Regions from separate parts of the Mesorhizobium sp. WSM4832 genome, predicted to be linked through region 3. Evidence: predicted binding sites of a transcription regulator. Region 3 holds the regulator's gene; each other region holds the start of a gene.
What was found. The regulator PhoB, encoded in region 3, activates phosphate uptake and scavenging genes when phosphate is short. The targets are predictions, from matches to a motif close to TGTCATNNANCTGTCAT.
Positions count from the first base shown of each region.

Region 1 (7,787 bases), on a different contig from region 3:
AAGGCGCTGGCGGTTGCCGCCGGAGGGGCGCAGCTCGACCATCTCGGCCTTGCGCTCCGACATTTTTTGCACGACGACGCCGGCATGCTCCTCGTCGACGTCGATGACGACTTCCTCGACAGGCTCCAGCAATTCGCCGTTCTCGCCCTTCTGCATGACGACGCGCGGACGCGACACGGCAAGCTCGAAACCCTCGCGGCGCATCGTTTCGATCAGCACCGCGAGCTGCAATTCGCCGCGGCCGGAAACGAAGAACGAATCCTTGTCGGGCGATTCCTCGATCTTCAGCGCGACATTGCCTTCGGCCTCGCGCAACAGGCGGTCGCGGATGACGCGGCTGGTCACCTTGTCGCCCTCGGTTCCGGCGAGCGGGCTGTCGTTGACCAGGAAGGACATGGTCACGGTCGGCGGGTCGATCGGCTGCGCATGCAGCGGCTCGCTCACCGCCGGATCGCAGAACGTGTCGGCGACTGTGCCCTTCGACAGGCCGGCGATCGCCACGATGTCGCCCGCCTGGGCTTCTTCGATCGGCTGGCGCTCGAGGCCGCGGAAGGCAAGGATCTTGGAGATGCGGCCGGTTTCGATCTGGGCGCCGTCATTGTGCAGCACCTTGACCGCCTGGTTGGCCTTCAGCGTGCCCGACTCGATGCGGCCGGTGATGATGCGGCCGAGGAACGGATTGGCCTCGAGAATGGTGCCGATCATACGGAACGGGCCTGGATGCACCGTCGGCGCCGGCACATGCTTGACGACGAGGTCGAACAGCGGCGCCAGGCCCTGGTCCTTCGGGCCCTCGGGGTTTTCCGAGACCCAGCCGTCGCGACCGGATCCGTAGAGGATCGGGAAATCGAGCTGCTCGTCGGTGGCGTCGAGCGCGGCGAAGAGGTCGAACACCTCGTTCACCACCTCGATGTGGCGGGCATCGGGACGGTCGATCTTGTTGATGACGACGATGGGCTTGAGACCGACCTTGAGCGCCTTGCCGACCACGAACTTGGTCTGCGGCATCGGCCCTTCGGCGGCATCGACGAGCACGATCGCCGAATCCACCATCGACAGGATGCGCTCGACCTCACCGCCGAAATCGGCGTGTCCGGGCGTGTCGACGATGTTGATGCGGGTGCCGTGCCAGTCGACCGAGGTCGCCTTGGCGAGGATGGTGATGCCGCGTTCCTTCTCGAGGTCGTTGGAATCCATGGCGCGCTCGGCGACGCGCTGGTTGTCGCGGAACGATCCGGACTGTTTCAGGAGCTGGTCGACCAGGGTGGTCTTTCCATGGTCGACGTGCGCGATGATCGCGATATTGCGGATGTTCATTGTCTGGTCTCGGGAGTGTTGCGGGCGGCAGGCCCAAAAGCGCCGCCCTTTTCGGTTGCGCGGCTCATACAAGGTTTTTCGCAATTGCGAAAGGGGAGGCCCTATCCCAATTAATGGTCACTGATTCTTAAACGTCTTAGTGTGAAATGATTCTGTTAACCAAGGCGGAACCTTTGAGGGGCCGGACAGTTCGATGTTCATGACCGATCAGATGTCCAGATTGCGTCCGGTTTTTGCGTGGGCAGCGCTTGGTGTGCTTGTCGCGGCAGGCGCCGCGCAGTCGGCAGCCGCGCTGAGGGACGCCAACCCGATCGCGCCGCCTGACGTCAAAACCGCGCAGCAGATGTTCGCCGACGCCCCCGACGGTGTCGACCCGATCGTCACTGGCCCAGTCAGCGCCGCCTTCAAGCAGCGGCAAAAGGACGCCAACTGCGACACGGCGGTATGGCCGAAAATTCCCGCGGCTTGCTATCCGGATTGATCATCGCCGCGCGGAATGCGGCAAACGTAGCGATCCTTCGCGCCCCCCCTCTGCCCTGCCGGGCATCTCCCCCTCGAGGGGGGAGATTAGCAGCTTTGATCCCGCCGCCAGTCCTGCGGCGTTGGAAATTGGCGAAAGCCGATGCGAAATCCGATCTCCCCCCTTGAGGGGGAGATGGCCGGTCCACCCTCCGAAGCTGCAGCGCAGGTGCTGCGAAGGACGGGCAGGCCAGAGAGGGGGGTCTCGCGACGGCACCTCTGATTTTACAGATCCTTACGCCGACCGCACCGGATCCAGCGTCACCTTGTAGAGCTCGTTGTCGTCGCGGTCCATCAGCCGCACGGTGAGCTGCTCGGTCGCGCCGGAAATGTCGACGAGGCCGAAGAACTGCAGGCCGGCCGATGGCGGCAGGTTCTGGCCCTGCTCGGCGGTCGGGGCCTTGATGAATTTCAGCTCCGGCCCAAAGGTCATGTCGAGGTCGTTGGGGCCGAACGTGCCGGCATGGATCGGGCCGGAGACGAATTCCCAGAACGGGTTGAAGTCCTGGAACTGCGCCTTGTCGGGGTTGTAGTAATGCGCTGCGGTGTAGTGCACGTCGGCGGTGAGCCACACCGTGTTGGTGATGCCGGCATTCTTGATGAAGCGCAGCACATCGGCGAATTCGAGCTCGCGGCCCTTCGGCGCGCCATTGTCGTTGTTGCTGACGGCCTCGAAGCCAGCCTTCTTCGCCGCATCGTCCCAGACGACAAGGCTGAGCGGCATGTCGGCGGCGATGATCTTCCAGGTTGCCTTGGAATTCGCCAGCTCGCGCTTCAGCCATTTGGACTGCTCTTCGCCGATCATGCGCGACTTCGCCGTCAGTGTTTCCTCCAGATCGGGGCCGTTGGGGCCGCGATAGGAGCGCATGTCGAGAAAGAACACGTCGAGCAGCGGCCCATGCGAAATCTTGCGGTAGACGCGGCCGGGCTCCGACGGTTCGTAGCGAATGGTCGTCATCTCATGGAACGCGCGTGCCGCACGCGCCGCCAGCACATGGATGGATTTCTCCGTGTAACGATTGTCGGCGGTCAGGTCCTTCGAGTCCGACCAGTTGTTGAGCACCTCATGGTCATCCCACTGGTAGAAAGTCGGGCAGATGGCGGAGAGGCCAAGCACGTGCTTGTCCATCATGTTGTACTTCCACTGGTCGCGGTACTCGTCCAGCGTCTCGGCGACCTTGCGCTTGCCGTCGAGCATGACGACGTTCTTCCACTTGCCGCCGCCGGGCAGGTCGACCTCGTCCTTCAAGGCGCCGTCGGCATAGATCGTATCGCCGGAATGCAGGAAGAAGTCCGGCGTGTGCCTGGCGATTGTCGAGTAGGTCTTCATGCCGGTTTCGTCGATGCCCCAGCCCTGGCCGGCGGTGTCGCCCGACCAGGCGAAGCGCACGTCGCGCTTGGACGACGGCGCGGTGCGGAAGCGGCCGACGATCGGCTCCGAGACGGTGTTGATGTCGGAGAGATCGGCCGCGACCATGCGATAGAAGATATCCTGGTCGGAGGCGAGGTCGGTGAGCAGCCGCTTCACCGTGTAGTCGCTGGCCGGGGAGGTATCGAGCGGCGCAAGCCTGGTGGCGTTGGCGAAGCTTTCTGTCGTCGACACCTCATACATGACGCGCGCCGGACGGTCCGTGCGGGCCCACACCATGCCGGACGTGGCGTCGACGTCGCCGGACTGGACGCCATGCGTGAAGGCCGGGCGCTGGTTGGCGCGGGAATAGTAAGGCAATGCCAGTCCGGAGGCACCGACAAGCCCGAACGCGCTGGCTGAGGTGACGAAAGCGCGGCGGGTCAACGAAAGCTTGTTCATGGCTGTCTCCGGATGGCATTGAACGGGACCGCCAAGCTCTCGCCTCAATGTTTCAGGCGTGTCTCGGAACCATGAAGTTTTGATAACAATGAACAGACTAGTGAAGACCACCATCGTCGCCGGAAGGCGTGTCGAGATTCGGGTCAGGGCGAGCCGAAAATGGTGGTCTCCGAGAACCGGAGCGGAGCGTACTTTTCGTACGTGAGCACCGGAAGCGCAGGAGACTGCCGTTTGCAGGCCGGCCTCACCCGAAAATCGACGCGCCTTAAGCCGCCTGCGGCTCCGGATCGAAGGCCGGCCGGCTCGTGTTGATCAAGAGCGAGATACAGGCCGCCGCGATACCGGTCATGCCGGCAATCAGGAACGCCAGCTCGTAATTGCCCTGCAGCTCGCGCATCGTGCCGCCGAAGGCGGCGGCGGCCGCCGCGCCGACCTGATGGCCGGCGACGATCCAGCCGAACACGATCGGCCCGCTGCGGTCGCCGAAAGCCTCGTTGGCGAGCCTCAGCGTCGGCGGCACGGTGGCGATCCAGTCGAGGCCGTAGAGCACGGCGAAGATGACCAGGCTGGTCGCCGAGAAGCCGGAATAGGGCAGGTAGATCAGCGACAGGCCGCGTATCGCGTAGTAGACGCCGAGCAGCTTGCGCGGATCGAAACGGTCGGTGAGCCAGCCGGACAGCGTGGTGCCGATAAGGTCGAAGATACCCATCATCGACAAGAGCCCGGCTGCCTGCACCTCGCCGATACCCATGTCGCCGCAAAAGGCGATGAGATGCGTGCCGACCAGGCCGTTGGTGGTGAAGCCGCAGACGAAGAAGGTGGCGAACAGATACCAGAACACCCTGGTGCCGGCGGCGCGGCGCAGCGTGTTCAGCGTATGCGCCAGGAAGTTGCCTTGCGAAGCCGGCGATACCGGCGGCACGTCGCCCGCATCGGCGCCGTAGCGCATCTGGCCGATCGAAGCGGGACGTTCGGGCACCAAAAGCAGGACGAACGGGATGAGCGCCGCCGTGGCCACCGATACAGCAATCGCGACAGGCTTCCAGCCGCCGGACTGGGCGAGTGCGGCGATGAGCGGCAGGAACACCAGCATGCCGGTGGCGCTGGACGCCGACATCAGGCCCATCACGAGGCCGCGATTGGTCTTGAACCAGCGATTGACGATGGTGGCGCCGAGCACGCTCGCCACCGCGCCTGAACCGATACCGGAGAACACGCCCCAGGTGATGAAAAGGTGCCAGGGCTCGGTCATGAACAGGCTGAGCGCGGTCGAGCCCGACATCACCAGCAACGAGCCGAGCAGCGTGCGGCGGAGCCCAATGCGCTCCATCAGCGCCGCCGCGAACGGCCCGGTGAGGCCGTAGAGCAGGATGCCGACGCTGGCAGCCCAGGAAGTCACGTCGCGGTGCCAGCCAAAACTTTCTTCCAGCGGCACCATCATCACCGACGGCGCCGAGCGAAGCCCGGCCGCGATCAAAAGGCAAAGGAAAATGACGGCCACCACGACGAAAGCGTAGCGCTGGCCAAATGGGCGGGACTGGGCTATCATGTTACTGACCGGTACGTTGCAATGGAATCACGCCATACATACGTACCGGTCAGTAACATTGTCAAGCGAGTTGTTTGCATGTCATCGGACAAGAAAATTGATGCGTCGTTGAGCGATGCCCCGGTCCCGAAGGCGGCGGACAAGATCCTGAACGTGGCGTTCGACCTGTTCTATCGCGAAGGCATCCGGGCGATCGGTGTCGACGAGATCGTCAGGCGCGCCGGCGTCACCAAGCCGAGCCTCTACCGCAGCTTCCCGTCCAAGGATGAGCTCGCGGCCTCTTATCTGCGCAAATACGACCTCGAATTCTGGGAACGCTTCGACGAGGCCGTCGACGCGCATCCGGGCAATCCGCGCGCCCAGATCATCGCCTTCCTCACTCGTGTCGGCAAACGCACGCAGAAGCCCGATTATCGCGGTTGCGGCATGACCAACGCGGCGGTGGAATATCCCGAGCGCGGGCATCCCGCGCGAGTGGTGAGCGAGAACAACAAGCACGAACTGCGCCGGCGCCTGCGCGCCATGGCGGCCGCGATGGGTGCCGCCGATTCCGACACGCTTGGCGACGGTCTGCTGCTTCTCATCGAAGGCGCCTATATCAGCGGCCAGCTCTTCGGCAAGGGCGGACCGGCGGCGGCCGTCGCGCGCAACGCCGACCTGCTCATCGAAGCCAGCTTGAAGAAATAGCGATTGGCGCTACGCTTCGGCAACTCGAACGGAGTTGTCCGCGATGCGTGCTCTTCTGATCCCGCTTGCCCTCGCTGGGCTGTGCCAGGCGGCCGAGGCCGGCGACATCTCCAGCGCCTACACCGATCTCGACTGGAAGAAGGACTGCGTCACCTATGCGCAAGCCGCTGAAGGCGACGGCGACTGGGCGAACCTTGCCTGCTCCGGCTATCGCGGCTACCCGGTGCTGATCGGCTATGACGACGCACGCGAATCCGTCTATTACGGCTTTCCGTCGGACGACATGACTTCGGTCTGGGAGAGTTTCACCGCCTTCAACGGGTCCGGTCCGAAGGTGGAATGGCGGATCGAGACGAATGGCGATGTCGCGATCCCCTTCGCCGCCATTCATCGCCGCTCGGTGAGCAACCCCGAGGACGAGAAGAAGTCGATCGACGTGCTGGTCGTCGCCAAGGTGGCGCAGCCGGAAGAGCACCAGGGCTGCACCATCGGCCTGGTTTTAGCCACCGGCAACGCGCAGGCCAACGACCAGGCGCGCAAGCTCGCCGACGACAAGGCGAAGACCTTCGCCTGCGGCAAGGACAAGCGCGACGTGATCGGCGACGTGCCGGCTTTCGGCCGGGTGGATAATTAGTGGCACTGCACAGGGATTTTGACCCGGTCGGCCCTGTTTGCGTTGGCAGGTGTCATGCGTTGGAGATTGGCCGAAACGCCCATCACGATCGTCATTCTAGGGCGGAGCGGCGCGGAGCGACGCGCAGACCCTAGAATCCATGCCGTTACCTTCGCCAAGGCGTGCAACGGAGCAAAATTCTGCACCGCAGCAGCGCTTCCAAGTCACGGCATGGATTCTATGGTCTGCGCGCGTCGCTTCGCTCCTTGCTCCGCCATAGAATGACGAGGTTGGGGCGGCTTCAACCAATCCCCAGCGTTTGCGCTGATTTCACGGAAATGAACGGAAAATCTTGCACTAAGACAAACGGCAACCTTTCAAGAATCCCTGTGCCGGGGAACTAGCCGCTCTCCACTAACCGTTGCGCCAAGTCTGGTTCGGGTTCCCATTCGCTGGCGGGCCTAGTAAACCCTTGCGCGATCGCAGCCGGTCTCGGGAGGTTTCGCTTGTCCAGTTCAGTCAGCGTCGCGAACGAGAATGGCGTGGCGGTGGTCACCATCAACAACCCACCGGTCAACGCGCTGAGTTTTCACGTCCGCAAGCCGCTCCATGAGGCGCTCGCCGCGCTGCGCGACGACCCCGCCGCCAGGGCCATCGTCATCGCCTGTGCCGGGCGCACTTTCGTCGCCGGCGCCGACATCACCGAATTCGGCAAGCCGGTCGAGCAGCCGGAGCTGCGCGCGATCATCGCCTTGCTGGAGACCATCGCCAAGCCGACGGTCGCCGCCATCCATGGCACGGCGCTCGGCGGCGGGCTGGAACTGGCGCTCGGCTGCCATTTCCGCGTCGCCGACCGGGGCGCCAAGCTCGGCTTGCCGGAAGTGAAGCTCGGCCTGCTGCCCGGCGGCGGCGGCACGGTGCGCCTGCCGCGCCTGGTGGGCGCCGCCAAAGCGCTTGGCATTATCGTTTCCGGAACGCCGATCTCGGCCGACGAGACCAAGGCGGTCGGTCTTGCCGATGCGGTCTTCGACGGCGACCTGATGGCGCAGGCGGTTCGTTTCGCCGGCGAAATGGCTGATCGAGGCGGCCCGTTCGTGCCGGTGCGCGACCGCAATGGCCGTCTTTCCGAGACCGATCTTGCGGCTTTCGACGCCCAGGCGGCCGAGCTGGCCAGGAAGGCGCGTGGACTGGAAGCGCCGCTTGCTTGCGCCGAAGCGGTGCGCAATGCGATCACCTTGCCGTTCGACGAGGCTTTAGCCGCCGAGCGGCAACTTTTTCTCAAACTCGTTTCC
Region 1 is NZ_JBVVQH010000006.1:1,792-9,578, forward strand. It holds gene typA (translational GTPase TypA) at 1-1,317, opposite strand, end outside; gene AC0L2L_RS10130 (hypothetical protein) at 1,511-1,798, shown strand; gene AC0L2L_RS10135 (alkaline phosphatase D family protein) at 2,072-3,646, opposite strand; gene AC0L2L_RS10140 (MFS transporter) at 3,912-5,195, opposite strand; gene AC0L2L_RS10145 (TetR/AcrR family transcriptional regulator) at 5,274-5,882, shown strand; gene AC0L2L_RS10150 (hypothetical protein) at 5,926-6,516, shown strand; gene AC0L2L_RS10155 (3-hydroxyacyl-CoA dehydrogenase NAD-binding domain-containing protein) at 7,002-7,787, shown strand, end outside.
Region 1: AC0L2L_RS10135 (alkaline phosphatase D family protein) is a predicted target of PhoB. The motif match lies at 3,718-3,734, and genes of this name have one in related genera.

Region 2 (7,787 bases), on a different contig from region 3:
TCGCCGATCTGGAGAATGCCGGCCTTGTTGCCGGTGCCGATATGGCCGCCGTCGCGGCTGAGATTCGTCGCGGTATTGTCGTCGCCGAACTGGGCGACGGCCGCTTCGTTGTCGGTGCCGCCGGTGTGGAGGTTGTAACCCTTATTGCCGTCGCCGCCCTGGACGATTGCGACGAAGTCGCTGGTTGATGAATCCTGACTGTTGAAGCCGAGATTGTTGTCGCCGACCTGCACGATACCGGCCTCGTTGCCGTGACCGATGTCGTATTGGCCGATCAGGCTCGGGGTGTTGTAAACGTCGATGAACTGGCTGTTATAGGCCTGGTTGTTGTCGCCACCCTGGGCGATGGTCGCGATCGAGCCTTTCTGCTGACTCTGCGCGTTCGAGGCGACGTTGTTGGAACCGCCCTGCAGGATGCCGGAAAAAGAGTCCGAAGCGGTGACGTTCGGACCGGACAGCTGCGTGTTGAAGGCGTAGTTGCCCACCTTGCTCGAGTCCGGGTTGAACTGGATGATGCCGGTGTCGTTATTCGAGCCCTGCTGCTCGTTCTGGGCCAGGTTGGAGTAACCGCCCTGGAAAATGGCGCCGCGGTTGTTGCCGGTCTGCAGGAATCTGTTGACCAGATTATGCTCGCCGAACTGGGCAAGGCCGGCAACGTTGTTGCCGGTTTGCAGGAACACGCCGCCAATGAAGTTTGCGTTGCCGAGCTGCTCCACGCCGAGCGTGTTGGTGCCGGTCTGGGCGACAGAAGGATTGTTGGAGCCGTCGAGCGGCAGGAAGAAGTTTCCTGTGCCGTGCTGGTAAATGAAGCCGCTGTTCGAACCAACCTGCGACAAATAGGCGAAGTTGCTGTCGTTGAGCTGGCTGATGAACGCGGTGTTGCCGGCCATGGCGGCCCCCGCCATCGGCATCATCGCTGCGCTGGCCAGCAGGCTGGCGCGGAAGATCCTGGAACGTGTCATTCGATAATTCCCCCTTTGATGGAAGCCACGAGGCAAAGCCTCAAACCCACCCGGCATCGCAAAAGCCAGATTCCCAAACGTGAACTAACACGGGTTTGTAAAAAAGAACAAGTGGAAAATGTTAATAACTTGATAACTTGTTGAGGTAACCAAATAAACCAGTAATAAAAATTGGCCGTGACACAAATCACTTCCACAAGATTGCTGTGGCTATTTTTAATATCGCTCTCAAAGATATTTCTAAACCTTACTTATGACCCTTTGTTCAACCCAGAGCTCCAATGTGGTAGCTGCCACGGTCAGGACGTCGGCCTGTCCGCCTTTGCATAGATCTTTTGAAATTCTCCAATGAGCGCCGGCGCGCGGTTCTGATCGCTCAGCTTCCAAAGCCCTTGCTTCACACCCTGGACGATCAGCGAGTAAACGGCCAATTCCATGCCCTCACGCACTGCCAAATGGCCGGGGTCGTTGTAAGTCGTTCCGGCTTCGATCTCGAGCAATTCCGTGGGCGCGGCAAATGTGTAAGCGCCACCACGCGCCTCAAAGGAGTAAATCTGCTTGGATGTCGTGGTGGAGACCAGTATTTCGCCGGTCTGCACGCTCACGGCCCGCAAGGAAATCGTCACCAGGTCCGAACGATAGGTGATATCGCCACCGATACCGAGATAGCGCGCTCCGGCTCCGCCTGTCTGTTCGTTCGAATCGTACCCGACGATGCCGCCCTCGAGAATGAGGCCCGCAAAACGCACCGGCGGAAGGTTGGACAGGCCTTTTCCGTAGGCGCGCTGCGTGTTCTCGATCAAGGTGCGCTCTTGCACGAGGTTCTTCAGCCCGCCGCGCTCCACCACCCGGAACCAATTGCCGTGGCCGGCGGACTTCAGAACGTCGATCAGAATGCTGGACCCGCCTTGCGTGACGGCCCGGCTATATTCGGCAAAATTCTCGTTCGGTTTGGCTTGCCCGGTCAGGTCCGGGAAATCATAGACGGCGACGTCCACCGGGACGGCGGGGGCGGGAGCATCCGACAGCCTGTGCGTGGTCTTGGTAAGGGATTCGAGATGGGCGGGAGGTGTCGGCAACTGCTGTCCGGTCTGGCAACCAGACACGACAAGGCACACCAAGGCCAACAGGCCCATCCCCGTGGACACCCTCATAAATACCCCCAACACCCATAGCCGCGCGATGCACGGCCAGGTCCCCTGTGTTAACTCGCCGTTAAGGATTAGCTGCTTGCTTTCGGCGTTACAAGCGGGGTTGCTACTTTAGCGTGCTTTAGAGTTAACTTTGGCGTGCTTTGCGGTGAAAAAACGGTGCTTTCGGCCGCAGCAATGCCCTGTTTCGACGGTTAGTGACTTTTTTTGGGTGCATTGGGTTGTAGAGCCCGGCGTCCGCCCGATGCGCAGGCAAGGGGCCCCTCAGCGCTTGACCACGCCACGGCCTACATTTGGCAATTGCGTATCGGTCTTTGCTCCGGCCAGCGCCAGGGACACACCGTCACCCACATTGGGGTAGGCAGGGTGCTTCCTGGCCGCCAGAGCGCGGCTTCTGGACGCGTCTGTCTGGCGGCCCTTGGCCGGACGAACGACCAGGGGACGGGCGTCTGCCGGAAGCTGCGGAACATAAGCTGGACTGGCGCCGGCGTTCATCTGCGCCACGCCCTGGCCTCCCAGGCTTTGGTCGAGCTGATTGACGTAGGCGTCGGCCGACGCGGCCGATCCCCAAACGACAGTCGCAAAAACAAAGACAGCGGCCTTCGCCAGAAATCTACCCAAAGCACATATCCCCAACAGTTCTCGGCGCGACAAATGCCACAGCCGTCGAAATTCGATATCCCCAGCCAAAGAATCAGCTCTTGGGCTGGCGGTGTCAAGTTACTGTTTCTTGCCGGCTGGCAGTCCCGTCCATTTGGCATTACGGTGGGCAAATAAAATGCACCCGCCGAAGCAGGATTTCGACAATGCGCCGCCGTATCTATGTTTTTTGCACGCTCTTTCTTGCTGCCATCGCCAGCTCGGCCGTCGCGCAGACACAAGGTCGTCAGGGATTGGATACGATCATCGAGCCTATCGTGCCGGAGCGACAGATCGGGTTGCCGGACAAGGCTCCTTCCGCACAGGATCCAGCGGCCGGTGCTCCGATAACCGCAGCGCCCAAGCGCAAGGCCGAGAAGCCGGTCGCTCGCGAGACACAGGCCGCAGCGGCTTTCGGATCATGGACGACCGAATGTCTGGACAAGGCGACCAAACCGAATTGCCAGGTGATCGTGCGCTCCGCCGTCGGCGACCAGATCGCACTGGTTCTGGGGATTGCGCGGCCAGCTTCCGACGGCCCCCGCATGCAGATGGCTGTGCCGCTTGGCCTGGCGATCGACAAGGGTGTGACAATCAAGATCGGCGCATACAGCGAGAGTTTCAAAATCAGCCGTTGCACGGCGCAGGGATGCCTGGTCGAAGGCGAAGCCCCGCAGCCACTCGTCGACGCGCTGGGAAAAGGGACCAGCGGATCCGCCACCATTTTTTCGTCCGATGGCCGATCGATAAGATTGCCGCTGCCAACAAAATCGTTTGCCGAGGCATACGCGTCGATAAACTCCACTAACTGAACTAACTGATCGCCCACGTGTTGTTTCGTGGGCCCGCCGGAGAGCGGTAGTGAATTCCGCCGGCAGGTGCGCTTCTGAAGGTGCACGCCGCAAAGCCGCCAGTCCGCAATCGGCCCCGAAGTCGCCATTCCAGCTGCGCTGGCCGCGTGCTGACTAATTTGGCTGCAACGTCAACTCGCGGCTCCAACGGCCGCCGCTTCAGCTCGTATGCGCGACGAGCTTGTCCACCGTCTCGGGGAAGAAGTCGGGCGCCGTGTGCCGCTTGCCGAACATCATGTCGTATTGGATGAGCCGGAAATCGTTGATCTTGGGGTCGATCTGCTTCTGCCTCGCCCAGTCCGGCGTCGCTTCGCCCGAGGGCGACAAGAGCAGGTTGCGGTCGATGACCCGGTAGCGTTCGCGCATCGCACCGAGGAAGCCGGTGTAATAGGGGTGGGTGATGCCGGCGCTGGTCAGGATATGGTAGGGCAGGAAGGCCGGGCTCACCGCGCCGATATTCTCCACCGGGCCGGTACGGTTTGACCAGATGACCAAGGGCGTGTCGTGGTGTTCGAGCGCGGCCTCCGCCGTCGGCTCCTTGCGCGGCGCGACATTGTCCTTGAGGAAGCCTGTCTCGACATAGACGGGTCCGAGCGGCGGCAGGTGGTCGCCGAAGAAAGCGATGATGGTCGGGCGCTCGCGCTTCTTCGCCCAGTCGATCAGCCGCTGCAGGCCGTGGTCGGCGTCGGCCGAGCCCTCGGTATAGGAAAGCAGCGACTCCCGCGCCCAGGAACTGATCGGCGCCGCGACCGAATGCGTCGGATTATAGTAGCGGTAGGGCTCGTAGGGGCCGTGGTTCTGCAGGCTGACGGCGAACAGGAACACCGGGTCGTCGCTGGTGTCGGCCTCACGGATGATCTCGTCGGTCATCGCCGCGTCTGACGCCAGGGGCCCGCGCTTTTCCATCGGCGGCAGCGTCTCTTCGGAGCGGAAGTCGTTGAAGCCGAAATCGGCGTAGACGGCGCCGCGGTTCCAGAACCAGTTGGTGCCGGGATGGATGGCGTGCGCCCGGTAGCCCACGCTCTTCAGGAAGGTCGCCAGCGACGGCGTAGGCGTGCGCACATATTGCTGGTAGGGGATCGATCCGGCCGGCAGGAAGGCGTTGGAAAAGCCGGTCAGCGCCTCGAACTCGATATTGGCGGTCATGCCGCCGAACTCGGGCGAGAACATCGAACCGGAGCGCAACGCCCTGACCGTCGGGATCGGGTCCGGCTTGATGGTGACGCCGGGCAACTTGGTCGGATCCCAGAAGGACTCGCTCATCACCACGATGATGTCCGGCTTCTTGTCGGGCACCGAGGCTGCAACATTGGGACGCTCGATGGCGGCCATCGTCTTGTCCGAATAGCCGGGCGGCGCCGAGACATGCGCCATCGGCACGTTCATCGCGAAGGCCAGCGCAAAGCCGTTGGAGGCGTAGTTTTCCTTCTGGTCCCACATGATCGGGATGATCTGCAGCCGGTCGCGCGTCCATGAGAAGGTGGCGTAGTCCATGATCGAGACGAAGAAGGCGAGCAGCGGCACGGCGAGCGCCAGCCGCGCGAGGCGGCCCTTGCGGCTGAGGATCGGCACCCGCCGGCGCCAGGTCCGCCAGCCGTAGACCAGCAGCGACAGCCCGCCGATGATGCCGGCAGCCAGCATGATGGCGGTCCATGGGCGCTCGCGCACCAGCAGCGGCATCAGCGCCATGATCTGGCGCGCAAACAGGAAATCCGTCGGATAGAGGGGATCGCCGAGATAACGCGATTTCTGGTGACCGACAAAGGCGAGCGCCAGCGTCAGCGGCGCCACGATCATCAGGCTCTGGTGGCTGCGGCCGAGTATGGCGTCGAGACCGACCATGACCAGCGCGAAGACGAAGATGGTCGTCCAGCCCGGCTTGAAAGGCTGCAGGAAGAAATCGACCGTGCCGAAGAAATCGCCGCGCACGATCCATTCGATCGCGAATACAAGCAGGGCCGCCGCAAGAAGCGTCGTCAGGCCGTAGCGTAGGGTCGGCCAGGGTCGTCCCGGCAGGTAGCCGGTGGACGGATCGTCTTCCAAGAACTGCGGCACGGGCTTGGCCGCGCCTCTTCTGATCCTTGCCACTCTACTTCCCCCGGCCCACGCAACGCTTTCCGCCCGCGTCATGGTTCTGTCATCGAAGTGTCACGCAAAGCTAGCGCCTGTGGCGGAAATAAGAAGAGCCAGCAAACGATTCGTGAGCGGTTTTCATCAGGTGTGATCGTCAAAAGGCCTTTTGGAACAGGGAGTCAGCCGGCTTTTCCGGCTGAAATACGGCTCGAATAGGCGCCCGCGGGCTTGACTTGGCCGTCCGCCTTGCGCCAGAGGCAGGGAAAACCAGCCTTTGGAGGGACCTCAAATGGCCGTCGCATTCACCTTTCCGGGACAGGGCAGCCAGGCCGTCGGCATGGGCAAAGACCTTGCCGATGCATTCCCCGAAGCGCGCCGCGTCTTCGAGGAAGTGGACGCCGCGCTCGGCGAAAAACTGTCGAAACTCATCTGGGAAGGCCCGGAAGAGACGCTGACGCTGACCGCCAACGCCCAGCCGGCGCTGATGGCGGTGTCGCTGGCGGCGATGCGGGCGCTCGAAGCGCGCGGTTTCTCGCTGAAGGACAAGGTGGCCTATGTCGCCGGACATTCGCTGGGCGAATATTCCGCGCTTGCCGCGGCCGGCTTCGTTTCGGTCGGTGACGCCGCAAGGCTGCTCAGGACCCGCGGCAACGCCATGCAGGCGGCGGTGCCGGCGGGCGAGGGCGCCATGGCGGCGATCATCGGGCTGGAGCAGGCCGATGTCGAAGCCGCCTGCGCCGAGGCAGCGCAAGGGGCCGGCAAAGGCTCCGTCTGCCAGGTCGCCAACGACAATGGCGGCGGCCAGCTGGTCATTTCGGGCACCAAGGCGGCGGTCGAGCTGGCGGCCAGGCTCTGCACCGAAAAGGGCGCCAAGCGCGCGCTGATGCTGCAGGTGTCCGCCCCCTTCCACTCGGCGCTGATGGCGCCGGCCGCCGACATCATGCGCGAGGCGCTGGCCGGTGTGGCTAAATCCGCGCCAATCGTTCCGATCGTCTCCAACGTCACCGTGACGCCGACCAGCGACCCGGACGAGATCGCCCGCCGCCTGGTCGAGCAGGTGGTTGCCCGCGTGCGCTGGCGCGAGACGGTGGAGTGGTTCGGCGCCAATGGTGTATCGACCCTCTACGAAGTCGGCGCCGGCAAGGTGCTGTCGGGCCTGGCACGCCGCATCAACCGCGACATCGCCACCGGCGCCATCGGCACGGCCGCCGAAGTCGAGGCGGCGCTGGCGGCGTTGGGATGAGGCCCCGCTCCGCCCGTGGATGACGACGGGAAGGAGGCCTTCGCTAATCTCCGACGCTTGTCTAGCGTGACTTGGACGATATGACGTATACGGAACGCGACTGCTTGCAGGCGTCTGAAAAATGAGGTTGCAAAAATGTTCGAACTGACCGGCCGCAAGGCGCTTGTCACCGGCGCATCGGGAGGCATCGGCGAAGCGATCGCCAGGGTGCTGCACAGCCAGGGCGCCATCGTCGGCCTGCACGGCACACGCGTGGAGAAGCTGGAGGCGCTGGCCAATGAGCTCGGCGACCGTGTAAAACTGTTTCCCGCGGACCTGACCAACCGCGACGCGGTCAAGGCGCTCGGCCAGAAGGCGGAGGCCGACCTCGAAGGCGTCGACATCCTGGTCAACAATGCCGGCATCACCAAGGACGGCCTGTTCGTGCGCATGTCGGACGCCGACTGGGATTCCGTGATCGAGGTCAACCTCACCGCCGTGTTCCGGCTCACCCGCGAGCTGACCCATCCAATGATGCGCCGCCGCCATGGCCGTATCATCAACATCACCTCGGTGGTCGGCGTCACCGGCAATCCCGGCCAGGCCAACTACTGTGCCTCCAAGGCCGGCATGATCGGCTTTTCCAAGTCGCTGGCGCAGGAGATCGCCACCCGCAACATCACCGTCAACTGCGTCGCCCCGGGCTTCATCGAATCGGCCATGACCGACAAGCTCAACGACAAGCAGAAAGAGACGATCATGGCCGCCATCCCGACCCGGCGCATGGGCACCAGCGCGGAGGTCGCATCCGCGGTCGCCTACCTCGCCTCCAACGAGGCGGCTTACGTCACCGGCCAGACCATTCACGTGAATGGCGGCATGGCGATGA
Region 2 is NZ_JBVVQH010000022.1:92,065-99,851, forward strand. It holds gene AC0L2L_RS26675 (beta strand repeat-containing protein) at 1-962, opposite strand, end outside; gene AC0L2L_RS26680 (CsgG/HfaB family protein) at 1,262-2,098, opposite strand; gene AC0L2L_RS26685 (hypothetical protein) at 2,378-2,803, opposite strand; gene AC0L2L_RS26690 (invasion associated locus B family protein) at 2,920-3,564, shown strand; gene AC0L2L_RS26695 (LTA synthase family protein) at 3,763-5,691, opposite strand; gene fabD (ACP S-malonyltransferase) at 5,966-6,919, shown strand; gene fabG (3-oxoacyl-[acyl-carrier-protein] reductase) at 7,055-7,787, shown strand, end outside.
Region 2: AC0L2L_RS26695 (LTA synthase family protein) is a predicted target of PhoB. The motif match lies at 5,739-5,755, and genes of this name have one in related genera.

Region 3 (7,787 bases):
CGACCTCGGCATCGATGCGCAACTGATCAAGCCGGCGCGCTCCTCGATCCTGCTGGAAACGCTCGTAGCGACCATCCAGCGCCATCGCCACAGCAGCACCGCCGCGCAGCCGCAACCGGCCGTCGGCACCGGCGCACAGCAAGCCGTGGCGGCACAGACGGCGGCGTCCGACCGCGCCATGCTGCAGCCACCGTCCGTGCGCGCGCGCCCACGCCCGGCCGATGCCGGGCGCGGGCTCGACATCCTCGTCGCCGAGGACAATGAGGTGAACCAGATGGTATTCACCCAGATCCTTGGCGAAACCAGCTATCGCTTCGAGATCGTCGGCAACGGCCGCAAGGCGCTCGATGCCTTCGGCAGGCTCAATCCGCGCATGATCCTGATGGACGTGTCGATGCCGGAAATGAACGGACTGGAGGCGACCGGCGCCATTCGCCGGCTTGAGGAGGACATGGGCACCCATGTGCCGATCGTCGGCGTCACCGCGCATGCGCTGAAGGGCGATCGCGAACGCTGCCTGGAGGCCGGCATGGACGACTACCTGCCGAAGCCGATCAGTCCGCGCGCGCTGCTCGAGAAGCTCGAACGCTGGCTGGGCACGGACGCCGACACCCGGCGCAACGCCGGGTAGCCGCGCCAAAGTCGCGGGCCAACGGGATGGGACGCTTACGCATGCGTATGGTGCGATCGCACCATACCAAAGCAAACGCCAAGCTCTGACAATCATGGCATCGATTCTGCCCTTCGGTTACGGGCGGGAGCGGCGACCGCCAACAAGAAACAGTGTCGACTCTACCCCAACGGACCCTGTTTTCGGCGATGAGCTAGGCCATGATCCGCTCTGGCATTCAGGCAACGCGCTCTCGTCCGGTTTTTATTTCCCGGCGGCCGTGATCCGGCTGCCGGGATATTTTTTGTTTCAAAAGCCAGACAAGTCGCTGATTCCGGCGGCAAACTGTGGCCGGTCCACCGAGGCCGCCGCGGACCCCTCCAAGCGTCCCCGTTCAGCCGTTACCGGGCTGACATGAAACTGTCATGCGACTGTAATAATCGAGGGCTATTGCCCTCACCGGGCGCCAATACAACGGGTGCCGAAAGACCATCTTCCGAACAGGAGCAGGCCACATGAGACATTTCATCCGCTCGGCGGCCGTTGCGATTGCAATGGCTGCGGCATCAACCCTTAGCATCTCCGCCGCGATGGCAGCCGACATTTCCGGCGCCGGCGCAACCTTCCCCTACCCGATCTACGCGAAGTGGGCCGACACCTACAAGAAGGAGACCGGCATCGGTCTCAACTATCAGTCGATCGGCTCCGGCGGCGGCATCAAGCAGATCAAGGCCAAGACCGTGACCTTCGGCGCTTCCGATGCGCCGCTGAAGGGCGAAGAGCTCGACTCCACCGGGCTCGCGCAGTTCCCGATGGTGATGGGTGGTATCGTTCCGGTCGTCAATCTCGAAGGTGTCAAGCCGGGCGAGCTGGTTCTCGACGGCCCGACGCTGGCCGATATCTTCCTCGGCAAGATCACGAGCTGGGATGACGCAGCGATCAAGAAGCTCAACCCCGACGTCAAGCTGCCTTCGCAGGCGATCGCGGTCGTTCACCGTTCCGACGGTTCGGGCACTACCTTCAACTTCACATACTATCTCGGCGATGTCAGCGCGGACTGGAAGGAAAAGGTCGGCGTCGACAAGGCAGTGGAATGGCCTGTCGGCATCGGTGCCAAGGGCAATGAGGGCGTTGCAAACAACGTTGCCCAGACCGGCGGTGCGATTGGGTATGTCGAGTATGCCTATGCCAAGCAGAACAAGCTGACCCACACCGATCTGGTGAACAAGGACGGGAAGAAGGTCGAGCCGACGGCGGCAGCGTTTTCGGCTGCGGCGGCCAACGCCGACTGGAACTCGCAGCCGGGCTACGGCGTGATCCTTGCCAACCAGCCGGGCGCCGAATCGTGGCCGATGACGGCGGCTACCTGGATTCTTGTCTACAAGAAGCCCGACGACGCGGCGGCCACGACCGAAGCGCTCAAGTTCTTCGCCTGGTCCTACGCCAAGGGCGACGAGCAGGCCGCTGGCCTGGACTACGTACCGATGCCCGACGCGGTCGTGAAGAGCGTCGAGGAAATGTGGGGCAAGGACATCGTCGATGCGAGCGGCAAGCCGCTCTACTCCGGCATGTAATTCCACGGAATAAGGGGGCGCCTCCCGGCGCCCTCTTGTCTGTTTCGAAATGCGAGGGGCCAGATGAGTGCCGTTTCCGAAGCCGTGACATCGTCCGCCATGCGGAGCAGGGAAGCGACAGTGCGCCGCTTCGCCCTCACAGACACGATCTTCCGGACGGCCACGCGCCTTTCCGCCATCCTCGTTCTGGTTATTCTCGGCGGTGTCGCCATCTCGCTGTTCGCCGGCTCGTGGGAGGCGCTGTCGAAGTTCGGCTTCTCCTTCCTGACCACCGAATCCTGGAACCCCGTCACCGAGAATTTCGGCGCTTTGGCGCCCATCTACGGCACTGTCGTCACCTCGGCCATCGCCATCATCATCGCCGTGCCGATCGGCATCGGCATCGCCATCTTCCTGACCGAGCTTTGCCCGCGACCGCTCCGGCGCCCTATCGGCATCGCCGTCGAGCTGCTGGCCGGCATCCCCTCGATCATCTACGGCATCTGGGGCCTGTTCGTCTTCGCGCCATTCCTGCAGACGACGATCCAGCCCTTCGTCATCTGGCTCTTCAAAGGCATCCCCGGCCTCAACAGCCTGTTTGCCGGCCCGCCCTACGGCATCGGCCTGCTGACCTCGTCGCTGATCCTCGCCATCATGGTGCTGCCGTTCATCACCTCGATCACCAAGGACGTGTTCGACACCGTGCCGGCGGTGCTGAAGGAATCGGCATATGGCATCGGCTGCACGACCTGGGAGGTGACCCGGCGCGTGACGATCCCCTATACCCGCATCGGCATCATGGGCGGCGTCATGCTCGGCCTCGGCCGTGCGCTCGGCGAGACGATGGCCGTCACCTTCGTCATCGGCAATGCGCACCGCATCAGCGCCTCGCTGTTCGCGCCGGGCACGACGATCTCGGCAACGATCGCCAATGAATTCACCGAGGCCGACGGCGACCTCTACACATCCTCGCTGGTGTCGCTTGGTCTGATCCTCTTCATCATCACCTTCATCATCCTTGCCATCGCGCGCTACATGCTGATGCGCATCGACGCCCGCACGGGAGCCTGACCGATGTCGACGTCCCTTGCACTCCACAACAGCCGCAAGCGAAAGAACGGCGTGATGATGACGCTTTGCGTCATCGCCGCCGGCATCGGCCTCGCCTGGCTGGCGCTGATCCTCGGCGCCCTGCTCTACAAAGGACTCTCGGGGTTGTCGCTGTCGGTGTTCACGCAAATGACACCGCCGCCCGGCGATGCCGGCGGCCTGCTCAACGCCATCTACGGCAGCATCGTGATGACCATCATCGGCATCGTCGTCGGCACGCCGATCGGCGTGCTGGCCGGCACCTACATGGCCGAGTATGGTCGCTTCTCGAAGCTCACCACGGTGGTGCGCTTCATCAACGACATCCTGTTGTCGGCCCCCTCGATCATCATCGGCCTGTTCGTCTATGAGCTGCTGGTGCGGCCGATGGGGCACTTCTCGGCGATTGCCGGCGCCGTAGCGCTGTCCATCCTGGTGATCCCCGTCGTGGTGCGCACCACCGAGGACATGCTCAACCTTGTGCCCAACGCACTGCGCGAAGCGGGCGCCGCCATCGGCGCGCCGCGCTGGGTGGTGATCCGCTCCGTCGCCTATCGCGCGGCCCTGTCCGGTATCGTCACCGGCATCCTTTTGGCGATCGCCCGTATTTCCGGCGAGACGGCGCCGCTTCTCTTCACCGCGCTCAACAACCAGTTCTGGTCGAGCAATCTCAATGCCCCGATGGCCAGCCTGCCGGTGACCATCTTCCAGTTCGCTCTCAGCCCCTACGAGGAATGGCAGCAGCTGGCCTGGACGGGCGCACTCATAATCACCCTGACGGTTCTCGGCCTGAGCGTCATCGCCCGCAGCCTGACCGGACGCAGAGAGGACAGATGAAACCGATGTTGTCCACCGACCTGAACGCACCCGACACGACCGTCGAGAAGGCCAAGATCGAGGTCAAGAACCTCAACTTCTACTATGGTCAGTCGAAGGCGCTGAAGGACATCAACCTGTCCCTGCCCGAGCGCAGCGTGACCGCCTTCATCGGGCCGTCGGGCTGCGGGAAGTCGACGCTGCTGCGCGTGCTCAACCGCATCTACGAACTCTACCCGAAGCAGAGCGCGGAAGGGCAGGTGCTGCTTGACGGCAAGAACATCCTCGACCGCTCGCAGGACCTCAACCTGCTGCGCACCAAGATCGGCATGGTGTTCCAGAAACCGACGCCGTTCCCGATGTCGATCTACGAGAACATCGCCTTCGGCGTCAGGCTCTACGAGAAGATCGGCAAGGCCGAGATGGACAGCCGCGTCGAGCAGGCGCTGAAGCGCGCGGCGTTGTGGAACGAGGTCAAGGACAAGCTGAACGCCAGCGGCCTCAGCCTCTCCGGCGGCCAGCAGCAGCGTCTGTGCATCGCCCGCACCGTGGCGGTGAAGCCCGAGGTCATCCTGCTCGACGAGCCGGCCTCGGCGCTCGATCCGCTGTCGACCGCCAAGATCGAGGAACTGATCGACGAGCTGCAGGCCGACTACACGATCGTCATCGTCACCCACAACATGCAGCAGGCGGCACGTGTGTCGCGGCAGACGGCGTTCATGTATCTCGGCGAGCTGGTGGAGTTCGACCGGACCGAGAAGATCTTCACCTCGCCCCGCGAGAAGCGCACGCAGGACTACATCACCGGCCGCTTCGGCTGAGTTCATACGAGGACATCATCATGGCCGAACATACCGTCGCTTCCTTCGACGAGGATCTGAGGCAGATCAGCCGGCTTATCAACGACATGGGCGACCTTGCGGCCTCCATGGTCGGCGCATCGGCCAGGGCCCTGCTCGAGACCGACAATGCGCTGGCGCAGCGCGTCGTCTCCGACGACGCCATCATGGACGCGCGCCAGCGCGAACTTGACGACCGCGCCATCACGCTGATCGCCAAGCGCCAGCCGATGGCGGACGATCTTCGCCATGTGGTCGGCTCGATCCGCATGGCGGGCGACCTCGAACGCATCGGCGATCTCGCCAAGAACATCGCCAAGCGCGTCGGTTCGGTGGGCGTCAGCGCCGCGCCACGCGATCTCACGCATTCGATCGATTCCATGGCGCAGCTGGTGCTGATCCAGGTCCAGGCCGTGATCCAGGAATACACGGTGGGCGACGCCACGGCGCTGGCCAAGCTTCGCAACGACGACGAACGCATCGACGTCAAATACACGTCCGTCTTCCGCGAGCTCCTGACCTACATGATGGAAGACCCGCGCAACATCACCGCTTGCACGCATCTTCTGTTCTGCGCCAAGAACCTCGAGCGCATCGGCGATCATGTGACCAACATCGCCGAGAACGCCTATTATGTGCTGACCGGCACGCAATTGCCCGCGAATCGTCCGAAGCAGGACGAGATGTCGGCGCCGGCGGCCTGAAGGGTAACTGGCAATGATCGCGCCACGCATCATGGTGGTGGAGGACGAGGAGCCGCTAGGAGTGCTGCTCCGCTACAACCTCGAATCCGAGGGTTACCAGGTCGAAGTGGTGACCCGCGGCGACGAGGCCGAAATCCGCCTTCAGGAAAACGTTCCCGACCTGCTCGTGCTCGACTGGATGGTGCCGGCGGTTTCCGGCATCGAGCTTTGCCGACGCCTCAGGATGCGGCCCGAGACCGAGCGGCTGCCGATCATCATGCTGACCGCGCGAGGCGAAGAAAGCGATCGGGTTCGAGGTTTGTCCACCGGCGCCGACGATTATCTGGTCAAGCCGTTCTCGACGCCGGAGTTCATGGCGCGCGTCAAGGCGCTGCTGCGCCGCGCCAAGCCAGAGGTGCTGTCCAGTGTGCTCAAGGTCGGCGACATCGTGCTCGACCGGGAATCGCATCGCGTCTACCGCAAGAAGAGCGAGATCAGGCTCGGCCCGACCGAGTTCCGCCTGCTCGAATTCATGATGCGTCACCCCGGCCGGGTGTTCTCGCGCAGCCAGTTGCTCGACAATGTCTGGGGCGAGACGATCTACATCGACGAGCGCACCGTGGACGTCCATGTCGGCCGCCTACGCAAGGCGGTCAACAACGGCCGCATGCCGGACGTCATCCGCACCATCCGCGGGGCGGGCTACGCGATCCGCGAGGATTAATGCATGTCGCGCAAAAGTGTGCAGCGGTGTTTTGCCAAAACGACATGCATAAAAACAAAGACTTAAAGCGCGCGCCTGAATCCGTTTCAGCGACGCGCTTTAGAGCCCTTCGATCCGATTAATAGCCTGAATCTCGCGAGAGGAAGAAGCCGCCTCCGGATGATATTCGCTTCGAGTCGGCATCACTGAATCGGGACGTCAGAGGCAGCTGCTAAACGACGCTGGATATCTTCGACCAACCGGCCTGCTTCCTCCGCGATTGCCAATATTGTGCCCGACCGTCGCGAGATCGCGAAAGGCAGGCCGGCAAAATACACGCCGGGAGCGCCTGCGAACCCGTTCTCGTGCAACGGTTGGCCGTGTGCATCGAGCACCTCGGGAACGCGCACCCACCCGAAATCCCCCCTGAACCCAGTGCACCAGATCACCGTTGTGATCCCCCTGGCGTCGAGATCGATTGATCGGACCGGTGGATTGGGCAGCAGCGCGGCAATCACCTCGGCCGGGTCCGGCTCAGCCCGCGGGGCATCGATACCGTTGCGCTCGATATACTCGTCGATCTGGCTTCGAATTCTTGCGGAGCCCTCGTCTGCATGGCGGACATGCGCTTCTGCCTCGTCGCTGAACGAGAGGTGTCCGGCGTCGACGCCCGTGAGCCGGCCCAGAAGGACAACGCCTTGCGCGCTGAGGGACTGCAGGCTGATCGTATGGAGCGCTCCTGTCAGCGGCCTTCCGGGAATGGGTCCCTGCTGAAGCATTTCCCTGCGCGTCACATCTATCAATCCGGAAAGAACCATCCAGACACTGATGTGGCGACCCCGATACATGCGGGGCAGTCGGCCGACCCGGCTGCTTGCAAGAAATACGGTTCGCCCCGCCTGGACCAAGTCCTCGGCGATTTGGCCGCCCGACTGGGCGCTGCCGATCACCAGGACGGCCCCATGGTCGAGACCGGATGCGTTGCGGTAGGCCGATGCATCGATCTGTCGGATGTTGAGCGGCAGCAAAGCAGAGAAAGGTGGGCGCGCCGGACAATTCTGGTTGCTGCTGGCGATCACCACGTTCCTCGCCCACAGGGAGCCGTTCGGAAGGGTCAGCCGGTAGAGGCCGCCGCTGGCAACAAGGTCGGTCACCGGCGTACCGGTTTCCACCGGAAGGCCATACCGCCCGGCATAGTCCTCCAACAGCGCGACAAACTCGCCGCTTGTCATCGCACCGTCGGGATCTGGGCCGACATAGGTATCCCCGGGCATGACTGTTTGGCTGTTGGGTGTGTTAATCCGAAAGGAGTCCCAGCGCTGGGTTCGCCAGGTCTCGCCGATGCGACCTCGCTCAAATACTCTATGGCGCAAGCCGCGCTGCTTCAGCGCATGACTGACGCCTAGCCCCGCCCAACCGGCACCGATGACGGCGGCATCAAGAACGTCCGTTCCGCTCGTCATTACGCTCCCCTCTGATTGTCAACCTATTGTA
Region 3 is NZ_JBVVQH010000008.1:11,190-18,976, forward strand. It holds gene AC0L2L_RS13095 (response regulator) at 1-631, shown strand, start outside; gene pstS (phosphate ABC transporter substrate-binding protein PstS) at 1,126-2,184, shown strand; gene pstC (phosphate ABC transporter permease subunit PstC) at 2,248-3,234, shown strand; gene pstA (phosphate ABC transporter permease PstA) at 3,238-4,089, shown strand; gene pstB (phosphate ABC transporter ATP-binding protein PstB) at 4,086-4,889, shown strand; gene phoU (phosphate signaling complex protein PhoU) at 4,910-5,611, shown strand; gene phoB (phosphate regulon transcriptional regulator PhoB) at 5,625-6,314, shown strand; gene AC0L2L_RS13130 (flavin-containing monooxygenase) at 6,497-7,756, opposite strand.